3 regions of the Arthrobacter sp. CAN_A212 genome follow, and region 1 is predicted to be linked to each of the others. Evidence: riboswitches for the same ligand, from Rfam matches in the RefSeq annotation. Region 1 holds a riboswitch; each other region holds the start of a gene.
The links. A riboswitch is a leader RNA that binds a small molecule or an ion and turns the genes downstream of it on or off. The one in region 1 is predicted to bind S-adenosylmethionine.
Positions count from the first base shown of each region.

Region 2: linked by a shared signal. The riboswitch ahead of IWX64_RS13555 (MetQ/NlpA family ABC transporter substrate-binding protein) and the one ahead of metX (homoserine O-acetyltransferase MetX) in region 1 are both predicted to bind S-adenosylmethionine.
Region 3: linked by a shared signal. The riboswitch ahead of sfnG (dimethylsulfone monooxygenase SfnG) and the one ahead of metX (homoserine O-acetyltransferase MetX) in region 1 are both predicted to bind S-adenosylmethionine.

Region 1 covers NZ_JADOUT010000014.1:54,022-57,291, reverse strand. Annotated here, with positions in the region: gene IWX64_RS11685 (SGNH/GDSL hydrolase family protein) at 1-675, shown strand, start outside; gene metX (homoserine O-acetyltransferase MetX) at 672-1,766, opposite strand; SAM riboswitch class IV at 1,821-1,955, opposite strand; gene IWX64_RS11675 (VOC family protein) at 2,087-2,728, shown strand; gene IWX64_RS11670 (CPBP family intramembrane glutamic endopeptidase) at 2,789-3,270, opposite strand, start outside.
Region 2 covers NZ_JADOUT010000019.1:50,615-53,884, forward strand. Annotated here, with positions in the region: gene IWX64_RS13550 (putative bifunctional diguanylate cyclase/phosphodiesterase) at 1-968, shown strand, start outside; SAM riboswitch class IV at 1,142-1,259, shown strand; gene IWX64_RS13555 (MetQ/NlpA family ABC transporter substrate-binding protein) at 1,472-2,353, shown strand; gene IWX64_RS13560 (methionine ABC transporter ATP-binding protein) at 2,426-3,270, shown strand, end outside.
Region 3 covers NZ_JADOUT010000012.1:79,072-82,341, reverse strand. Annotated here, with positions in the region: gene acs (acetate--CoA ligase) at 1-709, shown strand, start outside; gene IWX64_RS10760 (hypothetical protein) at 873-1,568, shown strand; SAM riboswitch class I at 1,644-1,748, shown strand; gene sfnG (dimethylsulfone monooxygenase SfnG) at 1,755-2,912, shown strand; gene IWX64_RS10750 (O-acetylhomoserine aminocarboxypropyltransferase/cysteine synthase family protein) at 2,912-3,270, shown strand, end outside.

The DNA.
Region 1 (3,270 bases):
CTTGCCCTGAGCCGTGAGGACTTCGCGTATGCCAACCTCGCGGTCCGCGGGCGGCTCCTGCACCAGATTGTCGATCAGCAGGTGGAGCCCGCGCTGGCGTTGCGGCCGGACCTGATCACCATTTCGGCGGGCGGCAACGACCTGATCCGTCCGGGCGGCGATCCCGACCGGCTCGCCGAACAACTGGACAGCGCCGTCGAACAACTCAGCGCCGACCATGCGACGGTAGTACTGTTCACCGGACCGGACGCGCGCGAGTCGGTCCTGGGGAACTTCAGATCCCGGACCGCCATCTTCAATGAAAACCTGCGGATCATCGCGGCGCGCCACGACGCGTTGATCGCCGACCTGTGGGCGTTGCGCCAACTGGTCGACATGCAGATGTGGGACGGGGACCGCCTGCATTTCTCTCCTCTGGGCCACCACACGATCGCGATGATGGTGCTGGAGACCCTCGCCGTGCCGCATTCCCTGACTCCACTGAAACCGCAGCCCCTGCCCCACAAGAGCTGGCGTGCAGCCCGTACAGAGGACCTCGTCTGGGCGAAGGTGTACTTCGTTCCCTGGGTGTTGCGCCGGCTCCGCCGCCAGTCGGCCGGTGACGGCATACTGGCGAAGCGTCCGGATGCCGCGCCCATCTTTGGTCCGGGTATGCCGCCGGGCGCGGGCGGCTAGGAGTAGAAGGCGTCCCGCAGCCTGTCGTGGAGCTGGCTGACCTCGGTGAGGAACGCGTCGTGACCGATCGGTGAGGTGATCAGGTGCACGGGTACCTCTCCGGGCAGCGCGTCCGCCAGGAGCTGGGACTGGCTGGGATAGTAAAGCCGGTCCGAGTCCACCGCGGCGATGAAGAACTGCGCCCGCGCCAACTGCACCGCTGCGTGCAGCGAGCCACGATCGCGAGCCGCGTCGTGACCCATCAGGGCTTCGGTCAAGGCAACATAGCTGTTGGCGTCGAAGCGGTCCACCAGTTTGTCAGCCTGATGATCAAGGTAGCTCTCCACCTGGTAGCGGCCACGGGCCGCCGGATCGGTGGAGCCGAAGGGGACCTCCGGACTCTGGGGTGCCCGGCCGAACCGGTACTCAAGCTCGGGTTCGGACCGGTAGGTGATGTGGGCGATCCGTCGCGCCAGCCCCAGCCCCGCGGTGGGCCCGCTGCCGGGGTAGTAGTCGCCGCCGGCGAACCCGGGGTCCAGGCGGATGGCAGCGAGCTGGGCCTGGCCGAAGGCGATCTGTTCCGCGGAGCTCGACGCCGTGCACGCGATGACTGCGCATCGTTCCACCCGATCCGGATACATCAGTGCCCACTCGAGGGCCCTGGCCCCACCCAGGGACCCCCCAAGCACCGAATGCCAGGTCCCGATTCCCAGTGCATCCGCCAGCAGCGCTTCGGCCCGCACGGAATCCCGCACCGTCAGGAACGGGAACCGCGATCCCCAGGGGACGCCGTCGGGATCGAGGCTGGCGGGGCCGGTGGACCCGTAGCACCCGCCGAGCATGTTGATCGACACGGCGAAGTACCTGGTGGTATCGATAGTCTTGCCAGGGCCGACCAGTTGGTCCCACCAGCCGTCCTCGTCCGAATCGCCCCGGGCAACATGGGAGCTGCCCGTCAGCGCGTGCTGGATCAGGACCGCGTTGGAGGCATCCTCGTTGAGGGTGCCCCAGGTTTCGTAGGCGAGGGTGAGTTCGGGGAGGTATCCCCCGGTCTCGCAGGTGAAGGAGCCCAGGTTGCGGGTCTGCACTGTCCCGTCCCGGCGCGAATGCATGGTGCTGCCCTGTTGGGTCGTGTGAAGAGTTGTCACTGAAACCGCCCGCCTCGAAGTCCGCGCTTGCGCCGGACACCTTGCCCACCGCCTGGTCGTCACCCGGGGCACCCCGCCGCGAAGGAGGGTTGCCGTCCAGCAAGCCGGGGCTCTGGTGGAACGGTAATCCGCTCCGTGCTGGCACTCGTGACCTGCTTCTAGATAACCCGAAGAAGCCGTCCCGGTGCAAATATGTGAACGCAATCTACCGCGACAGCGGGGCCCATCAAGAGGTTAGGCGACCCTAAGTCGAGACACGCATCACAAAGTGCAAAACTAGGGCCATGCGCTTGGACCATGTCTCATATGCTTGTGAACCCGACGGCCTCGTAGCGACAGCGGGGAGGATTTCCACTGCCCTGGGCATCGAACCGGTCAAGGGCGGTGTGCACCCCCGCTTCGGCACGCGGAACATGATTTTCCCTTTGCTGAATGGCCAATACCTTGAGGTGGTCGAGGTACTCAACCACCCCGCGTCAGACAAGGCGCCCTTCGGCCAGGCGGTCCGTGCGCGCTCCGAAGCCGGTGGAGGCTGGATGGGGTGGTGCGTCGCGGTCGACGACCTGGCCCCGTTTGAGGAGCGGCTCGGCCGCAGCGCGGTTCCCGGAAACCGCAAGTTCCCGGACGGACAGGAACTGACGTGGCAGCAGATCGGCATCAAGGGTTTGATCGCCGACCCCCAGGTTCCCTACATGTTGAGGTGGGATGACGGGACCGAGGCGCTGCACCCCTCGCATGCCCGCCCATCGTCGGTCCGGCTCGACTCGTTGACCATCGCCGGGTCACCCGATCGGATCGCCGAATGGCTGGGGACCCCCGCCACCGATCCGCTGGATGGTGTCGCGGTGCGCTGGGTGGCCCCGAACGGCACTCCCGGCGTGATGTCGGTGACCTTCGAGGCTGCCAGCGGCCTGGTTGAAATCTAGCCCGTCCCCGCTCACCAAATTACGGCCCCGGCCCACCGGGCCGGGGCGGGTCGGGTTCCCCTAGTCGCCGATACCGATCGCCGACCCGAAGAGGGCAAAGCCAACGAAACCCGCAATGTCCAGCAGCGCGTGGGCAATTACCAGCGGCATCACCCGTTTGGTGCGGGTGTAGGCGTACCCGAAGATCAGCCCCATGATGAAGTTGCCGATAAACGGCCCGAACCCCTGGTACAGGTGGTAGCTGCCGCGCAGCAGGGCGCTGCTGACGATGATCACCGGCGTCGACCATCCGAGCTGGCGCAGCCGGTGGAACAGATACCCCACCACGATCACCTCCTCGACAACCGCATGGCGCAGTGCCGACAGCATGAGCACCGGCACCGTCCACCAGTACGCGTCGAGCGCCGCCGGTTCGATCGCCGTCGTGATACCCAGCGCCCTGCCGCCCGCGTACACGCCCAGCGTGCCCGCCCCGATCAGGACGGCCAGGCCGAAACCGAGCCCGAAGTCGACCCGGGGCCGACTGAAGGTGAACCCCAGCG
Region 2 (3,270 bases), on a different contig from region 1:
TCGATCTTTCGGTCAGCATTGGGTTTGCGATGGCTACTTCCAGCGATACGACCGACGGCGTGCTAGGCAGGGCCACCACCGCCGTGAACCGGGCGAAGAAGCTGGGGCGTAACCGGTTTGAAGTGGAAATCGGAAGCACCAAGGACCCGACAGATGGTCGTCTCAAGCGCCGAGGCGAACTGCGGCAGGCGATCGACGACGGCGAACTGCTCCTCTTCTTCCAGCCGCAGATCGACCTGGCCAACGGGCAGATGAGCGGTTTTGAAGCGCTGGTCCGGTGGGATCACCCGGACCGGGGGTTGCTGGACCCGGGATCCTTCATCGACTTCGCCGAGGAGTCAGGGCTGATCCTGCCCCTCGGTGCCTGGGTCGTCAACGCCGCCGTGGCGCAGCAGGCGGCCTGGCACCGTTCCTCACCCGGCCGGGCACCGGTACGCATGTCAGTGAACATTTCGGCCATTCAGTTGAATGACCCCCATCTGGCGGACATCGTGACTGCAGCTCTGGAACGTCACAACGTGGCGGCGGGACTGCTCACCCTCGAGATCACCGAGACGGCGTTGACAGTCGACCCCGAAAGTGCGCTCCGGACGCTCAACGCGCTCAGCGCACTGGGCGTCAGCTTGTCCATCGATGACTTCGGGACCGGCCACTCCAGCCTGGTCTATCTGCGGCGCTTCCCGATCGATGAGCTCAAGATTGACCGGTCATTCATCGCGGGCCTTACCTCCGATACTAAGGACCACGCGATCGTGACCTCCTGCATCCAGCTCGCCCACGCAACGAACATGTCTGCGGTGGCCGAGGGCGTCGAAACGGCCGGCCAGTTGGAAGCCCTGTTGGGACTTGGCTGCGATCTGGCGCAAGGCTACTTCTACACGCGGCCCATGACCGCGGTAGATCTGGAACCCTGGTTCGTTCCGCGTCCGGACAACCAGATTATGTCCCGGGAGCAGCTCACCGGCTAGTCGCGCCGCTGGATCACCGGCACGAGGTCGCGATGACCGACCAGGCTATGAGGGCCTGCTGGGTGGTCATGCCGAGGAACCGGCTCACCAGCAGTTCTCCGCCGGGTCATTTGTGACGATCCTTCGAGACCATTTTTTGACCCTGCGAATTATCTGCTTTAGCGTGAACTCAGAATCAAGAGTTCAACCAATGGCTCCCTGGCCGGTTGAACAGCAACCCTCTCCCGTAGTGGGGTGCTTCAGGTGAAGATTCGGCCACCGGAACAAGTCCCCGGATGGCAAGTACGGCGTATCCAGGAGAGTCCCCGCAAGGGTCTCGGTGATACCGCCCGCGATCTCGAAGCGAGCCAGTATGTAACACCCGAGGAATCCCGCCCGATTGTCGCTGCAGTTTCCGCAGCACCTTCACATTTCTTTTCTTAGTGCCGATCCAGCAGAGCTTCCGGCCGATTTCGCCTGCCCTGCTGATCCTTTCCCCAAGTAAACCGTTCAAAGGAAAACCCATGAATTCCCGCAAACTCCTGTCCCTTGCCGTGGTCCCCTTTCTGGCCCTCACCGTCGCCTGCGGTTCGTCGGAAGGCTCCGACTCCGGCAACGAAAGCATCAGCCTCGGCGTCGTCGGCGCCAGCGACCCGGAATGGGGACTGCTGACCGAAGCCGCGGCGGAGGAGGGCATTGACCTTGAGGTCATCGACTTCGCCGAGTACACCCAGCCCAACCCCGCCCTGAGCGAAAGCGAACTGGACCTCAACCAGTTCCAGCACCTCGTGTACCTGGCGCGCTACAACGTCTCCAGCGGTGCGGAGCTCGCCCCGATCGGGTCCACAGCGATCTACCCCCTGGGTCTGTACTCCACCCAGTACGGCTCGGTCGACGAAATCCCCGAGGGCTCCACCGTTGCCGTCCCCAATGACGAGAGCAACCTGGCCAGGGGCCTGCTCGTGCTCCAGTCCGCTGGACTGGTGGTGCTCGACGGCGGCGGCAGTGCCTTCTCGACCATCGACGACATTGACGAGGAGGCCTCCAAGGTCACCGTCACCACCCTCGAGGCCTCGCTGACACCCACGTCGTTGCCCGACGTCGCCGCCGCGATCATCAACAACGACTTCGTTCAGGACGCGGGGCTGAACTTCGAGGACGCCATCGCGCAGGACGATCCGACGGATCCCGCCGCCGTTGCGTACGTGAACGTGTTCGCCGCCCGTGCCGGTGAGGAGACCAACGAGACCTACCAAAAGCTGGTGAGCATCTACCAGGAAAACCAGGAGGTGCAGGACGCCGTCCAGGAGACCTCCGGTGGGACGGCCGAGTTCCTGGTGGTAACTCCCGAGGAGCTGCAGTCAACCCTCGACACTGTCGAGGAAGACACCGCCGCCCAGGGCTAGCCAGGCCCCGCCAACTCCTGCGGCCGGCCGGCGATCCCGGCTGGCCGCAGGGCTCTTCCAGCAAGGAACACCATGCCCCTCATCTCTTTGCAGGACGTCACGAAAAGCTTCCCTCCGGGGCGGCGCGGTGGCGACCCTGTGCACGCTATCGACAACGTCAGCCTCGACATTGAGGCCGGCGAGATCTACGGGATCATCGGGTACTCGGGTGCCGGTAAAAGCACCCTGGTCCGGCTGATCAACGCGCTGGAGAAGGCGACGAGCGGCACGATCGTCGTCGACGGACACCAGGTCACCAACGTGCCCGACCGCCAACTACGCAAGCTGCGCCTCGACATTGGCATGATCTTCCAGCAATTCAACCTCTTCAACGCCAAGACGGTCTGGAACAACGTTGCGTACCCGCTCCGCGTCGCAGGGAAGAGCCGGGAGGAAATCCAGGCGCGCGTCACCGAGCTCCTCGACTTTGTGGGGCTGGCCGACAAGGCGTCGAACTACCCTGAGCAGCTCTCCGGTGGGCAGAAGCAGCGCGTCGGGATTGCCCGCGCGCTGGCCACGTCACCGAAGATTCTCCTGGCCGATGAGGCCACCTCGGCGCTGGACCCCGAGACCACCCACGAGGTGTTGCGCCTGCTGCGCCGGGTCAACGAGGAGCTGGGGATCACCATCGTGGTGATTACCCACGAGATGGACGTCATCCAGACCCTCGCCACCAAGGTGGCGGTGATGGACGGTGGCCGGATCGTCGAGCAAGGTGACGTTTTCGACGTCTTCTCCAACCCGCGTCAGGCCTCGTCGCAACGGTTCGTCTCCACGGTTGTCAGGGGCATCCCGTCACCCGACGAGGTCGCCGTGCTGCGCGAGCGGCATGCGGGTCGGATCGTCACCTTCTCCTTCCGCGACGGCGACTCGTCCCA
Region 3 (3,270 bases), on a different contig from region 1:
GACCATCCTTTCCCCCCGACCGACCGACCCCTCGTTCAAGCCTGGCTGCGCAACACGTGCGCTGCCCGGTGTCAGCACCCGGATTGTCGACGACGCCGGCCACCCCGTGCCCGTCGGCGAACAAGGCCTGATCGTCGTGGACCGGACCGGACCGGCGATGGCCCGCACCGTGTGGGGCGACCCCCAGCGCTACCTCGATTCCTACTGGCGGAAGTTCGCTGCGCAGGGCTGGTTCCTCGCCGGGGACGGCGCGAGGTACGACGACGACGGCGACACCTGGATCCTCGGGCGGGTGGACGACGTGCTCAACGTGTCAGGGCACCGGCTCTCGACCATCGAGATCGAATCGGCCCTCGTGGCCCACCCCTGGGTGGTCGAGGCCGGTGTCTGCCCTGTTGCTGATCCGCGGACCGGTCACGCAATCGCCGCGTTCGTGGTCCTGTCACCCTCGGAGGGCACCGGTCCCGCCGTCGGGGAGGACGTGGACCGGGTGCTGCGGAACCATGTCGCCGCAGTGATCGGGCCGATCGCGAAACCGACCGCCGTCGTCGTCGTCGACGACGTGCCGAAGACCCGGTCCGGGAAGATCATGCGGCGGCTCCTGACCCAGCTGTTCGAGAACACGGCGCTCGGCGACACCACGTCGCTCCAGAACGAGGGGTGCGTGCCCGGCATCGCGGCAGTGCTCGCCGCGCGCCCGGTCCGGTGACCCGCACCTCCTTCCGGTGAGCAACCTGGACATCGGTGATCACCATGTCCCTCACGGATGTCCAGGTTGACCCATCCGGTCCAGGTTGCTCACCCTTCCCGGGCATCGGGCCGCCCCGACGCAGCGTTTGTCGGTTGTTACGCGCGTGTGATCGGGTTGTGCCATGAGCATTGACAAGGATGAACAGAAGCGGCGCGAGGAACGGCTGGCAATTACCCGGATCGTGCTTCGGCCCACCGGAACACCCCTCCCGCTGGCGTTCATGGCGCTGGCAGTGGCGACCATCGGCGTCAGCGCGCTGCAACTGGGGATCATTCCGGCTCAAGAGGAACAGATCGTTGCGCTGGGGATCCTGGTGCTCACGGTACCGCTGCAACTGTTCTCCTCCGTCATTGGCTTCGGCGCCCGTGATCCGATTGCCGGGACAGGGATGGCCATGGTTGCCGGTACCTGGGCGCTGATCGCGGTGGCGATGCTGGTCACCCCGGGGGGCGCATCGATTTCCGCGCTCGGGGTGCTCCTGATTACCGCGGCGGTAGCTATGCTGGCACCGATCCTGGGCGCGAAGGGCAAGCTGGTGGCCGCCGCCGTGCTCGCTGGTTCCGCGCTGCGGTTCGCTTTCACCGGCGTCGCCCACCTGACGGGTGCGGATGGCTGGGAGACCGCCGCCGGGATCTTTGGGTTCGCGCTCGGCGCCCTGGCGATCTACGCAGCGATCGGCTTCGAAACGGAGGAAGCAGGCGGGCCGTTCCATGTCCCGCTGCTGCGCCGCGGATCGGGGACCAAGCCGCTGGCCGACGACATGGGCGAGCAGGTCGAAGGGATAGCCCGGGAGGCGGGCGTCCGCCGCCAGCTGTGAGGTCGCCACTCCGCCAACCACTGCAACGGAGAGCAACAATGTTGGTGCACCGCGATCGTGCTGTCACACTGGTGGGGACCATCCCGAGCGGTTGAGAGATCTGGCTCATTGACACCGCAGCAACCCTGGCCACTGCCCACGGCAGTGACATTAGGGTGCTAATGCCAGGCACGATGGAGGACAAATATGGCTATTGACCTTTCCCAACCCCTGAAGTTTGCGTACTGGGTTCCCAATGTGAGCGGCGGCCTGGTGGTCTCCACTATTGAGCAGCGCACCGGCTGGGACTTTGAGTACAACAAGAAGCTGGCCCGCATCGCGGAGAACGCTGGGTTCGAGTACGCCCTCTCGCAAACCCGGTATGCGGCAAGCTACGGGGCAGACAAGCAGCACGAGGCGACGGCGTTCTCGCTGGCCCTGCTCGGCGCGACCGAGAAGCTGAAGGTGATTGCCGCCGTCCACCCCGGCATGTGGCAGCCCGGTGTCCTCGCGAAGTTCATCATCACCGCTGATCACATCTCGCAGGGCCGGGCGGCCGTGAACATTGTCTCGGGCTGGTTGAAGAGCGAGTTTACGGGCTTCGGCCTCCCCTGGTTGGAGCACGACGAACGCTACGTCCGCACCGAGGAATTCATCAGAATCCTCCGCGGCCTCTGGACAGAGCAGAACTTCTCCCAGTCCGGCAAGTACTACAACATCACCGACTTCACCCTCAACCCACCACCCGTTGACGTGCCCGGGCGGCCGCACCCGGAGGTCTTCTTCGGTGGGAACTCCACCGCGGCACAGGCCACCGCTGGCCGGGTGGCCGACTGGTACTTCTCCAACGGCAAGGACCTTGAGGGGTTCAAGGAGAACATCGCCGGCGTGCAGGCCTCCGCCGCCGAGGCCGGGCGCAAGCCACGGTTCGGACTCAACGGGTTCGTGATTGCCCGCGACACCGAGAAGGAAGCCCGCGAAACCCTCCGCGAGATTGTGGCCAAGGCACACAAGCCAGCGGTCGAGGGGTTCCGTGGCGCCGTCCAGGAAGCCGGTGCCTCCACCAAGGACGGCAAGGGCATGTGGGCAGATTCCTCCTTTGAGGACCTGATCCAGTACAACGACGGTTTCAAGACCCAGCTGATCGGCACGCCCGAGCAGATTGCCGAGCGGATCGTCGAGTACAAGAAGATCGGCGTCAACCTGATGCTGACCTGCTACCTCCACTTCCAGGAGGAAGTCGAAGCCTTCGGCCAAGACGTCCTCCCCATCGTCCGCGAACTTGAAGCGGACCTCGCCCGCAAAGAGGGCCTGGATTTCATCGTCAACGACGTCACTCACGAGAACATTAAGGCAGGTGTCTAATGGCTGACCGCAGCTTCGGATTCCGTACGCGTGCACTCCATGCAGGGGGCACCCCCGACTCGGCACATGGTGCCCGGGCCGTCCCCATCTACCAGACGACATCGTTCGTGTTCAAGGACACGGCCGACGCCGCAAACCTCTTTGCGCTGCAAAAGTACGGCAACATCTACTCACGGATCGGCAACCCCACGGTCGCGGCCTTCGAGGAGCGGATCGCGTCGCTGGAGGGTGGCATCGGGGCGGTCGCGACGGCGTCGGGCATGAGCGCCGAATTTATCACCTTCGCTGCGCTCTGCCAGGCCGGGGACCATATCGTCGCCGCGTCGCAGCTGTACGGCGGCACCGTCACCCAGCTCGA